DNA from 2 places in the Vibrio sp. M260118 genome. Region 2 is predicted to be linked to the other one. Evidence: predicted binding sites of a transcription regulator. Region 2 holds the regulator's gene; the other holds the start of a gene.
The links. The regulator MetJ, encoded in region 2, represses methionine synthesis genes. The targets are predictions, from matches to a motif close to TTAGACNTNTANANGTCTAA.
Positions count from the first base shown of each region.

Region 1 (13,481 bases), on a different contig from region 2:
CGAAGATGATATGGCAGTAGGTAACATCATCGGCTCTAACGTGTTTAATATCCTCGCGGTGATGGGCATCCCAGGCATCCTAAACCCTTCAGTGTTAAGTGAGTACGCGATGGGACGTGATTTCTGGGTCATGCTTGGCGTATCACTTTTATTGGTAGCGATGGCCCTTGGCAAATCACGAAGTATCAATCGCTTTGAGGGCGCTGCCCTATTCTGCTGCTTTATTGGTTATCAGGCTTACCTAGTCATGAACATGACTGCCTAATTATTTCCGGAGTATTGTATGTTTGATTTTCGCTCTACGGCGCTAGAAGTACTAAAAAACGAAATTGCCGCCCTTCAACAACTGGACCAGTACCTAAACGAAGATTTTGTTAAAGCCTGTGAACTTATCTTGGCGAACAAAGAGGGTAAGGTCGTGGTTATGGGTATAGGTAAGTCTGGCCATGTCGGCAATAAGATTGCTGCCACGTTAGCGAGTACCGGAACCTCTTCATTCTTTGTCCACCCTGGAGAAGCGGCTCACGGCGATTTAGGTATGGTTGCGCCAGGCGATATCGTTCTGGCTATCTCAAACTCAGGTGAGTCTGGTGAGATCCTAGCGCTATTTCCAGTACTTAAGCGTCTCAACATCAAAATCATCAGTATGACAGGCAAGCCACAATCCAATATGGCCAAACTGTCAGACCTGCATCTACAAATCACCGTACCGAAGGAAGCATGCCCACTTGAGCTAGCTCCGACATCAAGCACCACTGCGACGCTAGTAATGGGTGACGCATTGGCAGTATCGTTAATGCAAGCGCGTGGCTTTACTGCGGAAGACTTTGCCCTTTCTCACCCGGGAGGCGCGTTGGGCAGAAAACTACTGCTGAAGCTGTCCGATATCATGCATACTGGAAACGACTTACCGCTAGTAACGCCAAATACCCTAGTTAGAGATGCCTTACTTGAAATCAGCCAAAAAGGCTTGGGCATGACAGCGGTCGTGGATGACCTCCAGCAGCTAGTTGGGATTTTTACCGATGGTGATTTACGCCGAATTCTCGATAAACGCGTCGATATTCACAGCTCTGTGATCGGTGAAGTAATGACAGTCAATCCAACCACTGCAGCACCAAACATGCTCGCGGCTGAAGGGCTCAACCTAATGCAAGATAAAAGCATCAATGGCCTTATTCTTTGTAAAGATGGCAAAGTCGTTGGTGCGCTAAATATGCATGATTTGTTAAAAGCTGGGGTGATGTAATGTCGAAAATGATTGAAACTTTATATCAACCAGTGGAACAATCCATCCTAGATATTGCCAAACAGATAAAGCTATTAATCTGTGATGTAGATGGTGTCTTCTCTGATGGACTCATTTACATGGGTAACAACGGCGAAGAACTTAAAACATTTCATACCCGTGACGGCTATGGCGTAAAGTCGTTGATGAATGCGGGGATTGAGATTGCCATTATCACTGGCAGGCGCTCTCAAATCGTTGAAAACCGCATGACGGCACTGGGTATTAAGCTTATTTATCAAGGGCAAGATGATAAAATCAAAGCGTATCAAGATATCTGCGACAAGCTCTGCATCGCCCCAGAGCAAACAGGTTATATCGGTGATGACCTTATCGATTGGCCAGTAATGGAAAAAGTTGGATTAAAAGTTTGTGTAGCAGATGGTCACCCGTTGCTGGCACAGCGAGCCAACTACGTGACCTCGATTCGAGGTGGGCATGGAGCAGTAAGAGAAGTCTGCGACCTAATTCTACAAGCACGAAACGAACTAGACGTTCATAAAGGTCTAAGTATATGAGTCTATCTCGTATTGGATACCTGATACTAGCGTTCACAATATGCTGGTCTGCTTACTATCTTTTCGATAAGGAGCAAGGTTATGATATCCAAGTTGAGCCAGATACAGAGCTCCCGATGTTTAGTGGCGAAAACCTAGTTAACACCTCTTATAACGAGGCAGGAATTCGGAGCTACGTTATTACATCGGTTAACCTCGACCACTACTCGAAAAGTGGTAATACAATTTTTGATCAGCCTGTCCTTAAAGTGTATAAGGAAGGCACCACCTTAGAGTGGGAAGTAACAGCCGTCCGTGGAGTTCTGAGTAAAGATCATGTGTTGACCCTTTACGAAGACGTTTTGGCGACAAACTTATTACCTGATTCAGGTTTTGATACTTTGTCTACCGACGTTATGAACATCCAACTAGACAGCCGAGATTTTTGGGCCGATGACCAAGTAATTATGGTTGGGCCTCAATTTGAAACTTTAGGGCAAGCGATGACCGGCAATTTCGCTGATAATCACGCTACCCTTTACAATCGCGTACAAAGTAGATATGAAACTATCACACCTTAGTCTGATTTCTTGTTTATTACTGTCGAGCCAAGCTTTTGCACTATCGACCGACCAAGACCAGCCGGTTTACATCGACTCTGACAGCCAGCAGTTGGACATGCAGAGCAATAAAGTAACCTTCCTTGGTGAGGTAAAACTCAAACAAGGCAGTATCAATATCAACGCTGACAAAGTTATTGTGACGCGAGATCCTGAAGATGGCTCAATCCGAGAAATCGAAGGGTACGGTGATTTGGCAACCTTTTCTCAGTTAACTGATGATGGCAAGACTTTGTATGGCGAAGCGAAAGAGCTTTACTACGTCATGGTCGACGATCAGTTAACCATGATCGATCAAGCAATGCTCTCACAAGATGACAGCATTATCCGTGGCACCAAGATTCGCTACAAAATCTCTTCACAAAAGCTGATTGCTGACGGTAAAGAGAAGGGAGATCGCGTCTCTACCGTACTTCAGCCACAAGCAGTACAAGAATAATTATGGCAATACTTAAAGCTGAGCACTTAGCAAAAACATACGGCAACCGAACCGTCGTTACTGACGTAAGCTTACAGGTAGAGTCCGGGCAAATCGTCGGGCTACTCGGTCCTAATGGTGCAGGTAAAACGACCTCTTTCTATATGATCGTTGGCTTAGTTGCTCGAGACGAAGGGGCGATTACTATTGATGGTGAAGATATCAGCATCTTGCCAATGCATAGTCGCTCAAGGATGGGGATAGGCTACCTTCCACAAGAAGCTTCAATCTTCCGCAAGCTATCCGTTGAAGACAATATTATGGCCGTTCTCGAAACGCGCGAAGAGATGACTCGCGAAGAGCGCCAAGACAAGCTTGAGGATTTGTTAGAAGAATTCCACATTCAGCACATACGCCACAGTGCGGGTATGGCATTATCAGGTGGTGAACGTCGCCGTGTAGAAATTGCCCGTGCTCTAGCAGCCAACCCTCAGTTCATTCTACTGGATGAGCCATTTGCAGGTGTTGACCCGATCTCGGTTATCGACATTAAAAAGATCATTGAGCATTTAAGAGATCGTGGATTGGGTGTTTTGATTACCGACCACAACGTTCGTGAAACGCTGGATGTATGTGAAAAGGCTTACATTGTTAGCCAAGGCCACCTCATCGCGGAGGGGACGCCAGACCAAGTCCTCAATAACGAGCAAGTAAAACAAGTTTATCTCGGCGAACAATTCCGTCTATGATTAAAGGAAAGAACGGTAAGATTCTCTAGGATTAAGGCAAATAATACTGAATGAAACCCTCATTACAACTCAAGCTAGGACAGCAGTTAGCAATGACACCTCAATTGCAGCAAGCGATTCGTTTGTTGCAACTGTCAACGCTAGATCTTCAACAAGAGATTCAAGAGGCTTTGGATTCAAACCCTCTACTTGAGGTTGAAGAGACCAGTGATGAGCCGTCTGCGGAAGAGAGCAACCGCAACGAAGAGAAAGAACCTACCGTCGAAGTTGCTGAAGCCGCAGAGCCTGATGTCAAAGATAGCTCTGAGCTAATCGAAAAATCAGAAATCAGCAACGACCTAGAAATCGATACCACTTGGGAAGATGTATATAGTGCCAACACAGGCAGCACTGGTATCGCTCTGGATGACGATGCACCTGTCTATCAAGGTGAAACCACCCAATCTCTGCAAGATTACCTCATTTGGCAGCTCGACTTAACGCCATTTAGCGAAACCGACCGCACTATCGCCCTAGCATTGATCGATGCTATTGATGACTATGGATATCTAACCGTTTCTACCGAAGATATCTTAGAAAGTTTTGACAATGAAGAGATTGAAATCGAAGAGATAGAGGCGGTACGTAAACGCGTACAGCAGTTTGATCCTCTCGGCGTCGCTTCTGTCAATCTACAGGACTGCTTGTTACTTCAGCTTGCCACCTTCCCAGAGGATACCCCTTGGCTTACTGAAGCGAAATTAGTCCTCAACGACCATATCGATCAATTAGGCAATCGAGATTACAAACTCGTTATCAAAGAGACTAAGCTTAAAGAAGCGGAGCTGCGTGAAGTTCTTAAGCTGATTCAGCAACTCGACCCACGACCGGGCAGTCGAATCGCTTCAGAACACGCTGAGTATGTGATCCCTGATGTATCGGTATTTAAAGATCACGGCAAATGGGTAGTCACCATCAACCCAGACTCCGTTCCTAGGCTAAAGGTCAATCAGCAATATGCTGCGCTAGGCAAAGGCAGCAGTGCCGATAGCCAGTATATTCGTAGCAACCTACAAGAAGCGAAATGGTTGATTAAAAGCTTAGAAAGCAGAAACGAGACATTGCTCAAAGTAGCCAAGTGTATTGTTGAACATCAACGCGATTTCTTTGAGTATGGTGAAGAAGCCATGAAACCTATGGTGCTTAATGATGTGGCGTTAGCCGTCGACATGCATGAGTCCACCATATCTAGGGTGACAACGCAGAAGTTTATGCACACCCCTCGTGGTATTTTTGAATTGAAGTACTTTTTCTCTAGCCATGTCAGCACAGACAATGGTGGAGAGTGTTCATCCACTGCAATCCGCGCACTGATTAAGAAGTTGGTTGCCGCTGAGAACAGCGCGAAACCACTCAGTGATAGTAAGATTGCAGCTCTACTCGCTGACCAAGGGATTCAGGTCGCTCGCAGGACGATAGCAAAATATCGAGAGTCTTTGGGAATAGCCCCTTCAAGTCAGCGCAAACGCCTGCTTTAGGCCTACAACCGAGAAGGAAAGTCTATGCAAATCAATATTAATGGGCACCACGTTGATCTAACCGATTCAATGCAAGACTATGTAAACGAAAAGTTTCAAAAGCTCGAACGCTTTTTTGACCATATCAACAGTATTCATGTTGTATTAAAAGTTGAAAAACTCCGCCAAATCGCAGAAGCTACCCTTCACGTAAACCAAGCTGAAATTCATGCATCCGCAGAAGATGAAAACATGTATGCAGCTATAGATTCGCTGGTCGACAAACTTGTTCGACAGCTTAACAAGCACAAAGAAAAGCTAAACGCCCACTAAAACCATGCAACTAAGCGAAATCCTTACATTGGACTGCACTAAGAGTGCAGTCCAATGTACCAGTAAAAAGCGAGCCCTAGAGATGATCAGCGAATTAGTCGCTGAGCAAACAGGGCAAAACTCCACCGAACTATTCGAATGTATGCTCAGTCGCGAGAAGATGGGCAGTACAGGCATCGGAAATGGAATAGCCATTCCCCATGCACGTATGCAGTCGAGCGACAAAGCCATCGCAGTTTTACTGCAATGCGAAGCGCCAGTCGAGTTTGACTCCATTGACAATCGTCCCGTCGATCTGATGTTTGCTCTACTCGTACCAGATGCACAATGTAAAGAGCACTTAAAAACGCTGTCGAGCATGGCAGAGCGATTAAACGACAAACAAGTCCTTAAACAACTTCGTAAAGCTCAGTCTGATCAAGAGCTGTACGACATTATGGTTAATCAGTAATGCGCCTTATCGTTGTAAGCGGCCAATCCGGCGCCGGTAAAAGTGTTGCCCTACGTGTTCTCGAAGATCTTGGTTATTACTGTGTTGATAACCTTCCAGTCGATCTACTAGAGATGTTTATCCAGTCAGTTCAGACCAGTAAACAAAACGTCGCCGTTAGCATCGATATTCGCAATTTACCTACCGAACCGAACCTAGTGGAAGATGTGCTTACCAAACTCAAACAGAGTTCAGATGTGAATGTCCTGTTCCTCGATGGTAATAAAGAAACCCTACTTAAGCGCTATAGTGAAACTCGCCGTATACACCCGCTTTCACTTAGCATAGAAAACACATCCTTAGAGCAGGCGATAGAAAAAGAGCGTTGTATTCTCTCCCCTCTCAAAGAGCATGCGGATCTCGTCATTGACAGCAGCAACCAGTCATTGCATGAGCTCAGTGAAACGGTTCGTATGCGGGTTGAAGGTCGTGAGCGCAAAGATTTGGTGATGGTTTTCCAATCCTTCGGTTTCAAGTATGGCCTGCCCAATGACGCTGACTATGTATTTGATGTTCGCTTCCTACCCAATCCTCATTGGGAGCCCGATTTAAGGCCACTAACTGGTTTGGATGCGCCAATTAAATCGTTCTTAGAGCAGCACCATGAAGTGCTCGAACTAAAGCAGCAAATCCAAAAATTCATCGATCATTGGCTACCTATGCTAGAGAAGAACAACCGCAGTTATCTCACCGTTGCGATTGGCTGTACTGGCGGCAAACATCGCTCAGTCTATCTCACTCAACAAATTGGTGAGTATTTTGCCCAAATGGGCCATCAAGTCCAAATTCGCCACGCTTCACTCGAAAGAAACCTTAAGGAATAGTTTATGCCGCAGCAAAGCCGTACAGTCTTAATCCAAAATCGCTTAGGCCTACATGCTCGTGCTGCCGTAAAACTTGTCGAACTGGCTCAATCATTTGATGCCATCCTTACCATCCAAAGCCATGAAGGCAAAGAAGCCACCGCCGACAGCGTTATGGGTTTACTGATGTTAGAGTCAGCTCAAGGCGAGCATGTCACTATCAACGCGGAAGGAAGCGATGCTCACCCTGCTCTAGAAGCAGTCTGTCAGTTGATTGAACACAAGTTTGATGAAGATGAGTAATTGGCCTACAAATTACGACTAAATCACCTTCCTTAACATTAACTTATTAAATCCATTCTAAAATTAAGTTACTATTTACAGCATTGTACGCATAAAGAGTTAGGGGGAATAAATGGCAGAGCAAATAGAATTCGATCAAGCTCACCAAGCCCTCCAAGAAGTTACTGAAGCTCTAGAAAATGGCCGTTTTGTCCATGTCCGTCGCCAACTACAGGACATGGAGCCCGAAGATATTGCTCACCTTTTAGAGGCATCTCCACGTAAAAGTCGTGAAGTGCTTTGGCAACTCACCGATCCTGAAGATTACGGTGAGATTCTTGATGAACTAAACGAAGACGTTAAAGATGATTTGGTGTCAAGAATGGCACCAGAAACCCTCGCGGAAGCGACCGAAGGTATGGAAACAGATGATGTAGCCTACGTCCTTCGAAGCTTGCCTGACGATGTCTCACGTGAAGTCCTAGCACAGATGGACGCAGCTGAGCGTCTATTAGTTGAAACCGCCCTCTCTTATCCGGAAGACACTGCCGGTAGTTTAATGAACACCGACGTTATCACTATTCGTGGTGACGTTGATGTGGACGTAGTATTGCGTTATCTGCGCATGAAAGGGGAACTGCCTGATGCCACTGACGCCCTCTATGTTATTGATGAAGAGAGCCGCCTAATTGGTGAACTTCCTATCACGACTCTGTTAACCACTCAGCCGGATGTTCAGATCAGTGATGTAATGGAAGACGCAGATGAAGCGATTGATGTCACCATGAGTGACTCAGATATTGCGAGTCTGTTTGAACGCCGTAATTGGGTATCAGCTCCAGTTATTGATGAGAACCAACATCTCGTCGGTCGAATCACCATTGATGATGTGGTTGACGTTATCCGTGAAGATGCCGAACACTCAATGATGAGTATGGCCGGTATGGACGATGATGAAGATACCTTTGCGCCAGTAGTTAAATCGGCACGTAAACGGAGCATTTGGCTCGGTGCAAACGTATTAGCCGCGCTCGCTGCAGCTTCCGTATCCAATATGTTTGAAGCAACTCTGGATCAAATGGCCGCCATCGCAGTTCTTATGACCATTGTCCCTTCTATGGGTGGCGTCGCAGGTAACCAGACCGTTGCACTGGTTATCCGTGGTATAGCACTCGGCCACATCGGTGACTCCAACAAACGCGAACTTCTAATGAAAGAAGCGGCTATTGGTCTGCTTAATGGCATCATGTGGGCACTGATTATTGGTGGTATTGTCGTTGCTTGGAAAGGTAACTGGATGCTCGGGGGGATTATCTCCGCAGCTATGCTCACCAACTTGTTTGTTGCTGGGGTTGCTGGGGTGACCATTCCAATTCTACTCAAGAAGATGAACATCGACCCTGCACTAGCGGGGGGAATGGCGCTCACAACCGTTACAGATGTTATCGGTCTATCGGTCTTCCTTGGCTTAGCAACCATCATGATTTAATCATGACGCTCAGAGACTAAAAAGCGCAGCTACCTTTTTAATAACAAATGGGGCTGCGCTTTTTATTTATCGATTGTACTTAGTTAAGGTTTGGCCCTAACCATTTCTCTGCTTCGAGCATATCCCACCCCTTACGATCCGCATAGCTCTGCACTTGATCCTGTTGGATCTGAGCGATCGCGTAGTAACGCGAATCTGGATGAGAGAAATACCAACCAGAAACCGATGCGCCTGGCCACATCGCATAACTTGTAGTTAGCGACATACCAATACTCTCTTCAACATTGAGCAACTCCCATAAGCTACCTTTCTCAGTATGCTCAGGACACGCAGGGTAGCCAGGAGCTGGGCGAATACCTTGGTACTTCTCACGAATCAGTTCATCATTAGACAGATTTTCATCTGGCGAGTAACCCCAGATTTCTGTACGCACTTTTTCATGCAGAAGTTCTGCAAACGCCTCAGCTAAACGATCCGCGACCGCCTGAATCATGATAGCGTTATAGTCATCGCCAGCCGCCTTATATTGGTCTGCAAGCTCACGCTCACCAATACCACCAGTCACGGCAAATGCGCCAATCCAGTCTTTCTTACCGGACTCTTTAGGCGCGATGTAATCAGACAGACAGTAGTTAAAACCTTTTGGCTTCTCAGTTTGCTGACGTAAATTATGCAGCACTTTCGCCACTTCAGTGCGTGACTCATCCGTATAGACTTCAATATCGTCACCAATACTTGCGGCTGGGAACAAGCCACACATACCACGCGCTTTAAGTAGTCCCTCACTTTCAACTCTATCTAGCAAATCATTGGCATCTTTAAACAGACGCTTCGCCTCTTCACCGACTTCTTCATGTTCCAAGATCGCAGGGTACTTACCCACAAGAGACCAAGTCATAAAGAAAGGAGTCCAGTCGATGTATTTGCGCAGTGTGGCTACATCAAAATCGTCAAAAACATGTACACCCGGTTTAACTGGCGCAGGTGGAGTGTAATTGTCCCAATCAATGGCAACTTTATTGGCACGGGCCTGTTCAAGAGTTACTGGCTTGGTGCGTGGCTTCTTACGATTATGCTGATCCCGTACTCGTACGTAATCTGCATCCAACTTCTCAACAAACGCTGGACGTAACTCATCAGAAAGAAGAGAAGTACATACACCAACCGCTCGAGAAGCATTGTTCACATACACCACAGGGTTCTTGTAGTTTTGTTCTATCTTAACCGCAGTATGTGCTTTTGAGGTGGTCGCGCCGCCAATCAGAAGTGGCAGGTCAAAATCAAGACGTTCCATCTCTTTCGCGACATGAACCATTTCATCCAGCGACGGGGTGATCAGGCCAGATAGGCCAATAATATCGACGTTCTCTTCCTTGGCGACTTTAAGGATCTGCTCACACGGTACCATAACGCCAAGGTCGATGATCTCGTAGTTATTACATTGAAGAACAACGCCAACAATATTCTTACCGATATCGTGAACATCACCTTTTACCGTCGCAAGCAAGATTTTTCCGTTTGAAGAACCCGCTTGTTTTGATGCGTTGATATATGGTTCTAGGTGCGCGACAGCTTGCTTCATTACACGTGCAGATTTCACCACCTGAGGCAAGAACATCTTGCCTTCACCAAATAGATCGCCAACGACGTTCATGCCATCCATTAGTGGACCTTCAATAACCTCTAAAGGTTTGCTGGCATTAACCCGAGCCTCTTCTGTATCTTCAACAATAAATTCAGTGATACCTTTAACTAATGCATGCTCTAAGCGCTTTTCGACTGGCCATGTACGCCACTCAAGCGCAGAAGCATCCTCTTCTTTTCCAACCCCCTTGCCTGCATATTCAGCAGCAATGTCCAGCAGTCGCTCAGTACCATCATCACGTCGGTTAAGTACCACATCTTCAACCGCTTCACGTAGCTTATCAGGGACGTTATCGTAAATTTCCAATTGACCCGCGTTTACGATACCCATATCCATACCATTCTTGAAACAGTGGTATAAGAAAACCGCGTGGATCGCTTCACGTACGTAGTTGTTGCCACGGAAAGAGAATGAAACGTTAGAAACACCACCAGAGATCATCGCATGCGGAAGGTCACGTTTGATATCAGCAACCGCTTCAATAAAGTCGACAGCGTAGTTATTGTGCTCTTCAATACCTGTCGCAACGGCAAAGATGTTCGGGTCGAAAATAATGTCTTCTGGCGGGAAACCTATCTCATCAACTAGGATATTATAAGCGTTAGTACATATCTCTAGCTTGCGTTGACGAGTTTCCGCCTGACCGACTTCATCAAACGCCATTACAATCACTGCCGCACCATAGCGACGAATCAGCTTAGCTTGCTCTACAAACTTCTCTTTACCTTCCTTGAGCGAGATAGAGTTGACGATACCCTTGCCCTGAATACATTTCAGGCCGGCTTCGATAACCTCCCACTTGGAAGAGTCGACCATGATGGGTACTTTGGATATTTCTGGTTCAGAGGCACAAAGATTTAGGAAGCGCACCATACACGCTTCTGCATCGAGCATGCCCTCATCCATATTAATATCGATGATTTGCGCACCATTCTCCACCTGCTGACGAGCAACTTCTAGCGCTTCATCATATTGCTCTTCTTTTATCAGGCGCTTAAAACGAGCCGAGCCGGTAACGTTAGTTCGCTCACCAACGTTGACAAACAGCGTCTCTTTTTCGATGGTCAGCGGTTCAAGACCAGAGAGGCGACAAGCGGTAACAAGCTCAGGAAGTTGACGCGGCTTAACACCCTCAACCGCGTTTGCCATTTGGCGGATATGTTCAGGCGTGGTACCACAGCAACCACCAATTAGGTTTAAGAAGCCACTTTGCGCCCACTCTTTAACATGCTCTGCCATGTCTTCTGGAGAAAGATCATATTCACCAAAAGCGTTCGGCAAGCCAGCGTTAGGGTGAGTAGAAACAAACGTCTCTGAAATACGCGAAAGCTCTTCAACATAAGGGCGAAGTTCGTCTGGCCCCAATGCACAGTTCAAACCAAATGAGATAGGTTGAACGTGACGAAGAGAGTTATAGAAAGCTTCGGTAGTTTGGCCTGATAGAGTACGACCGGAAGCATCGGTGATAGTACCTGAGATCATGACAGGTAGCTTGAAGCCTAGCTCTTCAAATACAGTATCAACAGCAAAAGCACACGCCTTGGCATTCAAGGTATCAAAGATAGTCTCAATAAGAATGAGATCAGAGCCGCCTTTGATGAGCGCTCGCGTCGACTCCGAATAGGCTTCAACCAATTCATCGAAACTTACATTACGATAGCCTGGGTCATTAACGTCAGGTGAGATAGAACAAGTTCGGTTCGTCGGTCCTAAAACACCAGCAACATAACGAGGTTTATCTGGCGTTTTCGCCGTCCACTCATCAGCGGCTTTTCGCGCTAGCTTAGCTGCTGCAAAATTTATCTCTTCACTAAGGCTTTCCATCTCATAGTCAGCCATAGCAATCGTAGTTGCGTTAAAGGTGTTAGTTTCAAGAATATCAGCCCCTGCTTCTAAGTAGGCTGAATGGATGTCCTTAATAAGCTGTGGCTGAGAAAGAACCAGTAAGTCATTGTTGCCTTTTAGATCACAATGCCAATCAGCGAAACGCTCGCCTCGGTAATCTTGTTCTTCCAGTTTATAATCTTGGATCATGGTGCCCATACCACCATCAATCAACAAGATACGTTGTTTTAATTGCGCTTCAATCTGTTGCTTTACGTTACTTCCCACAGTACAGCCTCATTCCTTTTTTTATCTCTCCATCCTATCACACATTTTAAAGGAGTCTAGACGTCTAAAACAGTTAATTGATGACTTAGTTATGACAAAAAATGTTTGCTATTTGTACACAGTAAGCAGAAAATCCCTATTCACAATTTGTTACATATTGAGATTATAATGTCGGTCTATTACACGCTCTGTTTTTTGTCAGCTGCTGCGATGTTGATTGCTTTCATAAACAGCAAGATAGGTAAAATGCAAACCACCATCGCAATCACTGCAGGATCGATGATGTTATCGCTCTTGATTCTTGTCGCTGGCCAAAACGACTGGTTTCATTTAACAGAAGTGGCTTCAAGCACGGTTGCGAGCATTAACTTTGAAGACTTTCTGCTCAAAGGGATACTCGGGTTTCTTCTCTTTGCTGGTGGGCTTGGAATCAAACTGCCTAACCTCGAAGATCAAAAGTGGGAAATTACTGCGTTAGCACTAGGGGCGACTTTATTCTCAACCTTCTTTATTGGCTTTGTTCTCTATGCTTTCTGCCAGTTTATCGGCATTCAATTCGACTTAGTCTATTGCTTACTATTTGGTGCTCTTATCTCACCAACTGACCCGATCGCTGTACTAGCGATTGTAAAAAAGCTCGACGCGCCAAAACGAATCTCAACTCAAATCGAAGGCGAATCCCTATTCAATGATGGCTTTGGCCTAGTTATCTTTGTCACCATCTTTACTATCGCGTTCGGTAACGAAGCACCGACTATCAGCAGTGTTACCTTGCTATTTATCCAAGAAGCGCTCGGCGGCATTTTATATGGTTTTGCTTTAGGTCTGCTGTTCCACTACCTAATCAGTTCTACCGACGATCACTCGATGGAGCTGCTGCTTACCATTGGGGTACCAACTGCAGGCTATGCATTCGCTGAGGTACTACACGTTTCAGGACCATTAGCTATGGTCGTATCCGGAATAATGATGGGTAACTGGACGCGATTTATCGGTTTCTCTAAAGAGAGTGAAGACCACCTAGATCACTTCTGGGAGCTCGTAGATGAGTTCCTTAACGGAGTCTTATTCCTTCTGATCGGTATGTCGATGCTGTTATTTGAGTTCCATAAAGAGGACTGGATTCTAATGGCCTTCTCAGTGCCACTGGTACTGTCAGCTCGCTACCTAAGTGTTTTCTTGTCTTATATTGGCTTTAAGCGTTTTCGTCAATATAACCCTTGGTCGGTCAAGATTCTTACCTGGGGGGGATTAAGAGG
Region 1 covers NZ_JATABG010000019.1:6,835-20,315, forward strand. Annotated here, with positions in the region: gene QTO00_RS02570 (calcium/sodium antiporter) at 1-265, shown strand, start outside; gene QTO00_RS02575 (KpsF/GutQ family sugar-phosphate isomerase) at 284-1,249, shown strand; gene kdsC (3-deoxy-manno-octulosonate-8-phosphatase KdsC) at 1,249-1,806, shown strand; gene lptC (LPS export ABC transporter periplasmic protein LptC) at 1,803-2,366, shown strand; gene lptA (lipopolysaccharide transport periplasmic protein LptA) at 2,347-2,844, shown strand; gene lptB (LPS export ABC transporter ATP-binding protein) at 2,847-3,572, shown strand; gene QTO00_RS02600 (RNA polymerase factor sigma-54) at 3,623-5,089, shown strand; gene hpf (ribosome hibernation promoting factor) at 5,114-5,401, shown strand; gene ptsN (PTS IIA-like nitrogen regulatory protein PtsN) at 5,406-5,852, shown strand; gene rapZ (RNase adapter RapZ) at 5,852-6,715, shown strand; gene QTO00_RS02620 (HPr family phosphocarrier protein) at 6,719-6,997, shown strand; gene mgtE (magnesium transporter) at 7,110-8,465, shown strand; gene metH (methionine synthase) at 8,545-12,222, opposite strand; gene QTO00_RS02635 (cation:proton antiporter) at 12,391-13,481, shown strand, end outside.
Region 1: the regulator MetJ is predicted to act here: its motif matches at 12,271-12,290, upstream of metH (methionine synthase).

Region 2 (6,001 bases):
AATCCAACTGAGAGGCGCAGTAGTTGCTGTGACACTCCAGCTTCCGCAAGTGCCTCTTCACCCATTGCACGGTGTGTCATGGAAGCTGGATGACAGATTAGACTCTCGACACCACCAAGAGACTCGGCTAAAGAGAACAGCTCTAATTGCCCCACAAAGAACTTCAGTTGCTCGAAGCTGCCCGCAAACTCAAAGCTGAGCATTGAGCCAAAACCTGTTTGCTGTTTCTTAGCGATGTCGTGGCCTGGATGCTCTGGAAGACTAGGGTGGTAGATGGTGCTCACTAGGTCTTGAGTTTGTATGAAGGTCAAAATCTGACGCGAGCTCTCTTCATGGACTTTCATGCGCGCCCCGAGGGTACGAATACCGCGCAGTGTCATATAGCTATCGAATGGCGTTCCCGTAGCCCCGATACAGTTCCCCCACCATGCAAGCTCTTCTGCATGCTCTTCGGTTTTGGTTATCACAACTCCGCCGATGACGTCAGAGTGACCATTGATATACTTTGTCGTCGAGTGAATAACAAAGTCAGCGCCAAGCTCTAAAGGCTTTTGGAATATCGGTGTCAAAAAGGTGTTGTCGACTGCGACAAGCGCGCCAACTTGCTTAGCTTTCTCACACACACTCGCAATATCGACAACGCGAACTAGCGGGTTAGATGGCGTTTCAAGCAGGATTAGTTTTGGTTTCTTGGCGATGGCGGCATCTAAAGCTTGTTGATCCGACTGGTCGACGAACTCAACGTTGAAGTCACCTTTGTTAGCGCGAGTATTGAATAGACGATAGGTACCGCCATAGCAATCGTGAGGCGCAATGATCAAGTCATCAGGGCCTAAGAAAGCGGAAACCCATAGGTTAAGCGCTGATGTCCCGCAGTTTGTAACTACTGCACCTTTACCTGATTCAAGTTCAAACAGAGCTGTTTCCAGTAAGCCTCGGTTAGGGTTACCCGAGCGGGTGTAGTCGTATTTTGGAACATCGCCAAATGCAGGGAAACCATAGTTCGTCGAGAGGTAAATCGGTGGAACAACAGCATGATGCTGAGTGTCAGATTCGATACCAGTACGTACCGCGATAGTAGCAGGTTTGCGGGGGCTCATAAGTGTTTCCTTTCGAACTATAGTGACTTCTATGTGGGAATGCGCTATACCTTTATCTTGTTAGATATATGTTATTCCTATCCCATTCCCTCCACTTTACTTGTCATTTTTGTGGCCGTCAACACTTCTAGACGTCTATATGTCTTTGCTTGTGGCTATAAATACCGCTAAAATTAGGGTTTCTATTTTTAACCATAATTATTAATGAAAGGTGCGCAATGGCAGATTGGAATGGCGAATACATTAGCCCATATGCTGAGCATGGAAAGAAAAGCGAACAAGTAAAGAAGATTACCGTTTCTATTCCATTGAAAGTATTGAAGGTTTTGACTGATGAGCGTACACGTCGTCAGATTAACAACCTACGCCATGCAACAAACAGTGAGCTACTGTGTGAGGCATTTTTGCATGCTTACACAGGCCAACCACTACCAACTGATGAAGATTTGCGTAAAGACCGCCCAGACGATCTGCCTGCAGAAGTTAAAAAACTAATGACAGAGATGGGAATTGAGTTCGAATCTTTCGACGAATAATAAAAATTATCGCGCCAAAATTTTCGCACGCTGACGAAGTTTCGATTCAAAAAAACCGCTGACAGTGCAGCGGTTTTTTATTGGTACTAGAATCGTTACCCTGCCATGTAGTTTTCAGGCATTTCAATACGAGCAACCCCAGAATCAACTGCTGCTTGAGCAACCGCTTTAGCTACGCGCGGAAGTAGGCGAGGGTCCATTGGCTTAGGAATGATGTAACCTGGGCCAAACGATAGTGCATCAACACCAGCTGCTGACAGTACCTCTGCAGGTACCTCTTCTTTTGCTAGTTGGCGAATCGCATCTACCGCTGCCAGTTTCATCTCATCGTTGATCTCGCTAGCGCGAACGTCTAGTGCGCCACGGAAGATGAATGGGAAACAAAGCACGTTGTTCACTTGGTTAGGGTAGTCACTGCGGCCAGTACCCATGATTAGATCATTGCGGACTTCATGTGCCAACTCTGGTTTGATTTCTGGATCTGGGTTTGAACATGCAAATACGACAGGTTTGTCAGCCATTAACTGCAGCGCTTCAGGAGAGAGTAGATTCGGCCCCGATACACCAAGGAACAGATCTGCGCCTTCGATAACGTCTTCTAAGGTGCGTTTATCAGTGTTATTGGCGAACAGCTGTTTGTATTCGTTTAAGTCATCACGACGAGTATGAATCACGCCTTTACGGTCAAGCATGTAGATCTTCTCACGCATCGCGCCACACTTAATCAGTAGCTCCATACAGGCTACTGCAGCTGCACCAGCACCTAAACAGACGATAGTCGCTTCTTGCAGCTTCTTACCTTGAAGCTCAATTGCGTTAAGCATGCCCGCAGCAGTAACAATCGCAGTACCGTGTTGGTCATCGTGGAAAACTGGTACATCACAGCGTTCAATTAGCTGCTTTTCGATCTCAAAACAGTCAGGAGCCTTGATATCTTCTAGGTTAATGCCGCCAAAGGTATCAGCGATGTTGGCGACTGTATCAACAAATTCTTCAATGGTGCGGTGTTTTACTTCAATGTCGATGGAATCAAGGCCAGCAAAACGCTTAAATAACAGAGCCTTGCCTTCCATCACAGGTTTGGACGCAAGAGGACCTAAGTTGCCCAGACCTAGAATTGCGGTACCGTTGGAAATAACAGCAACCATGTTGCCCTTTGATGTGTACTTGTAAACATTGTCAGCATTTTGAGCAATTTCGCGCACAGGTTCGGCTACACCAGGGCTATAGGCGAGAGCAAGATCTTTGGCCGTTTCTGCTGGTGTGGTAAGAGCGACTTCAATTTTACCTGGGGTAGGGTAAGCATGGTAATCCAACGCTTGCTGGCGAAACTGTTCTTCTGGGGATAATTCTTGACGATCGTCGGCTGACATAAGTATACGTACTCGTTAATTATTATTAGGAAAGGGGAATCCATTCTAGATTAACTAAGTCAAGCTGCCTAGGTCAAAGTGCGAGCTGAAGCTATAAAATGTGGTAAATGACTGGAGATATGACCAGATGAAAAGAGATATGCCTAGTTAAGGTGAGTTTGAACAATGAAATTATCTGATAAATGGTCGTAGTGGCATACGCTGAAGACAAAAAAGGACGCTTGAGCGTCCTTTTTAGATTCGGATAAGAAGAAATTACTTCTTGCTTGATAGAGCACCGAAACGCTTGTTGAAGCGATCAACACGGCCGCCAGTATCAACGATACGTTGCTTACCAGTGTAGAATGGGTGACATTTGTCACATACGTCTAGGTGGATAGACTCTTTAGCTAGAGTTGAGTTGAACTCAAAAGAGTTACCGCAAGAACAAGTCGCTTTTACTGCTTTGTATTCTGGGTGGATACCAGCTTTCATGGGAGAACCTCTAAATATAGGCCGTGTCGCTATCCGAATCTCAGCCGGACACCACACGTAGTTAATAAAAAACTTAGTTTGATACCGCTGCTATTAAGCTAGCCATATCACTAAGGCGCGATATAGTAATGAATAGCTGGCTTAGGATCAACCTGTTTAGGGCTTAAAGTGCTACTTTATTAACCTAAATTGTTGTGCGGGCGCAATTCTCTGTCTCTTTCCCCTAGGTTAGTTTTCCCTTAGACTAACGAACGTTACCTTTCACTGAGCTCTATAGCTGAATTATGCGACCAACAATTGCGCGCGTGGCATTGCCTGTACCGCTAGATAAACAGTTTGATTATCAGATCCCTAGCCACCTATTTCCAATTGTCGGTGGGCGTGTTTCTGTACCTTTTGGCCGTCAAACTTTAGTTGGTATCGTGATGGCTTTGGTGAACGAGTCAGAGTTCAGTATTGATAAGTTAAAGCCTATCAAGCAAGTCTTAGATAACCAGCCAGTTTGGCGGGAGACACTCTTCTCTTTGCTAAAGTGGTGCAGTCAGTTCTATCAACACCCCCTTGGCGACACTCTCTTTAATGCTCTGCCTAGCGCTTTACGTAAAGGTAAGCCTGCTGACTTCGCCACGTTGGTTGAGTGGCAGTTGACGTCAAGTGGCCGAGATCAGTTGATGCACAACTTTGGTCGTGCGGTAAAGCAGGCTCAAGTGATGCGTATGCTGGAATCTGGTGCAGTTCCACACCAGCGTTTTATCGACGAAGAGATCACCTCTTCTGTATTGAAGGCGCTTGTGGAAAAAGGCTGGATTGAGTCTGTAGAGAAAAAGCCAATCATTAGAAACTGGTGTAAGGACGTTGAAGCATCGGTTGATAAACCTAAGCTAAATTCCGAGCAGGCAGTTGCTATTGCGACGGTAAACAGCAATCAAGGTTTTGGTTGTTACTTGCTTGAAGGTGTGACTGGATCCGGTAAAACGGAGGTCTACCTAAATCTCATTAAACCCGTTTTAGAACAAGGTAAGCAGGCACTGGTTCTTGTACCTGAAATCGGTTTAACGCCACAAACTATCAATCGCTTTAGGAAGCGCTTTAACGTTCCCGTGGAAGTGATTCACTCGGGGCTAAATGATACCGAGAGGCTAAATGCGTGGCTCAGTGCCCGTGACAATGCGTCGGGAATAGTTATTGGTACCCGTTCGGCACTGCTTACACCGTTTGCCAGTTTGGGCATTATTATTGTCGATGAAGAGCATGACTCATCGTATAAACAGCAAGATAGCTTGAGGTACCATGCCCGCGATGTTGCGGTTATGCGCGCCAATAAGGAAAACATTCCTATTGTACTAGGCTCAGCGACACCTGCTTTAGAGACACTGCACAATGCGTTATCTGGAAAGTACCATCACTTAGTACTGTCGTCGCGAGCGGGGAGTGCAACTCCAACCACAAACAAAGTTCTCGATGTCAAAGGGCTCTATTTAGAGAGTGGCTTGTCAGCGCCTTTGATTGCCGAAATGCGCCGTCATTTAAAAGCGGGTAATCAGGTGATGCTGTTTTTGAATCGCCGCGGTTACTCTCCCGCTTTGATGTGTCACGAGTGTGGCTGGATCGCGGAGTGTAAGCGTTGTGATGCTTACTACACCTATCACCAGAATAGCAATGAAATCCGTTGCCACCACTGTGGTTCACAGCAGCCGATTATTCATCAATGTCAGGGCTGTGGCTCAACCCACTTGGTTACAGTAGGTGTTGGTACGGAGCAGTTGGAAAAGCAGCTTGCAGAACTCTTTCCTGAATTTAAGACGATACGAATTGACCGCGACAGCACGCGACGTAAAGGCAGTTTAGAAAATGCTCTGGGCGCGATCCGCAATGGTGAATATCAGATTTTGATTGGTACTCAAATGCTGGCAAAAGGACACCACTTTCCTGATGTCACGCTGGTGGCACTATTGGATGTGGATGGCTCACTGTATAGCAGTGATTTTCGCGCGTCTGAGCGTCTGGCGCAGCTATTTATTCAAGTCGCAGGCCGTGCAGGCCGAGCGAGTAAGCAAGGTGAGGTTGTTTTGCAAACTCATCACCCGGATCATAGCCTACTGCAAGCTTTACTAACTAAAAGCTATCGTCACTTCGCTGAAACAGCTTTAGAGGAACGGAAATTAGCGCAGTTACCTCCTTACTCGTTTTTGACTCTGTTTAAAGCGGAGGCGAATAATTCCCAGTTAGTTGAAGATTTCTTACGTCAGGTGAGACATACCCTGGAAGCACATCCGCTGTTTGATCAGTACTGCCAAGTGCTTGGACCAACCCCTGCGCCATTAGCCAAGCGTGCAGGTAAATACCGTTGGCAGTTACTGTTACAAACTCAGAGTCGATCTGTGATGCAGAAGCTACTTACCAGTGCAAGACCAGTGATTCAGATGTTGCCGAATGCCAAGAAAGTGCGTTTGAGCTTAGATATAGAACCACAAGATCTTAGCTAACTTGCCCGAGCTCGATGGTTTTGTTGGCTAAA
Region 2 covers NZ_JATABG010000180.1:407-6,407, reverse strand. Annotated here, with positions in the region: gene QTO00_RS11770 (O-succinylhomoserine (thiol)-lyase) at 1-1,100, opposite strand, end outside; gene metJ (met regulon transcriptional regulator MetJ) at 1,319-1,636, shown strand; gene QTO00_RS11760 (malic enzyme-like NAD(P)-binding protein) at 1,732-3,009, opposite strand; gene rpmE (50S ribosomal protein L31) at 3,265-3,483, opposite strand; gene priA (primosomal protein N') at 3,768-5,969, shown strand.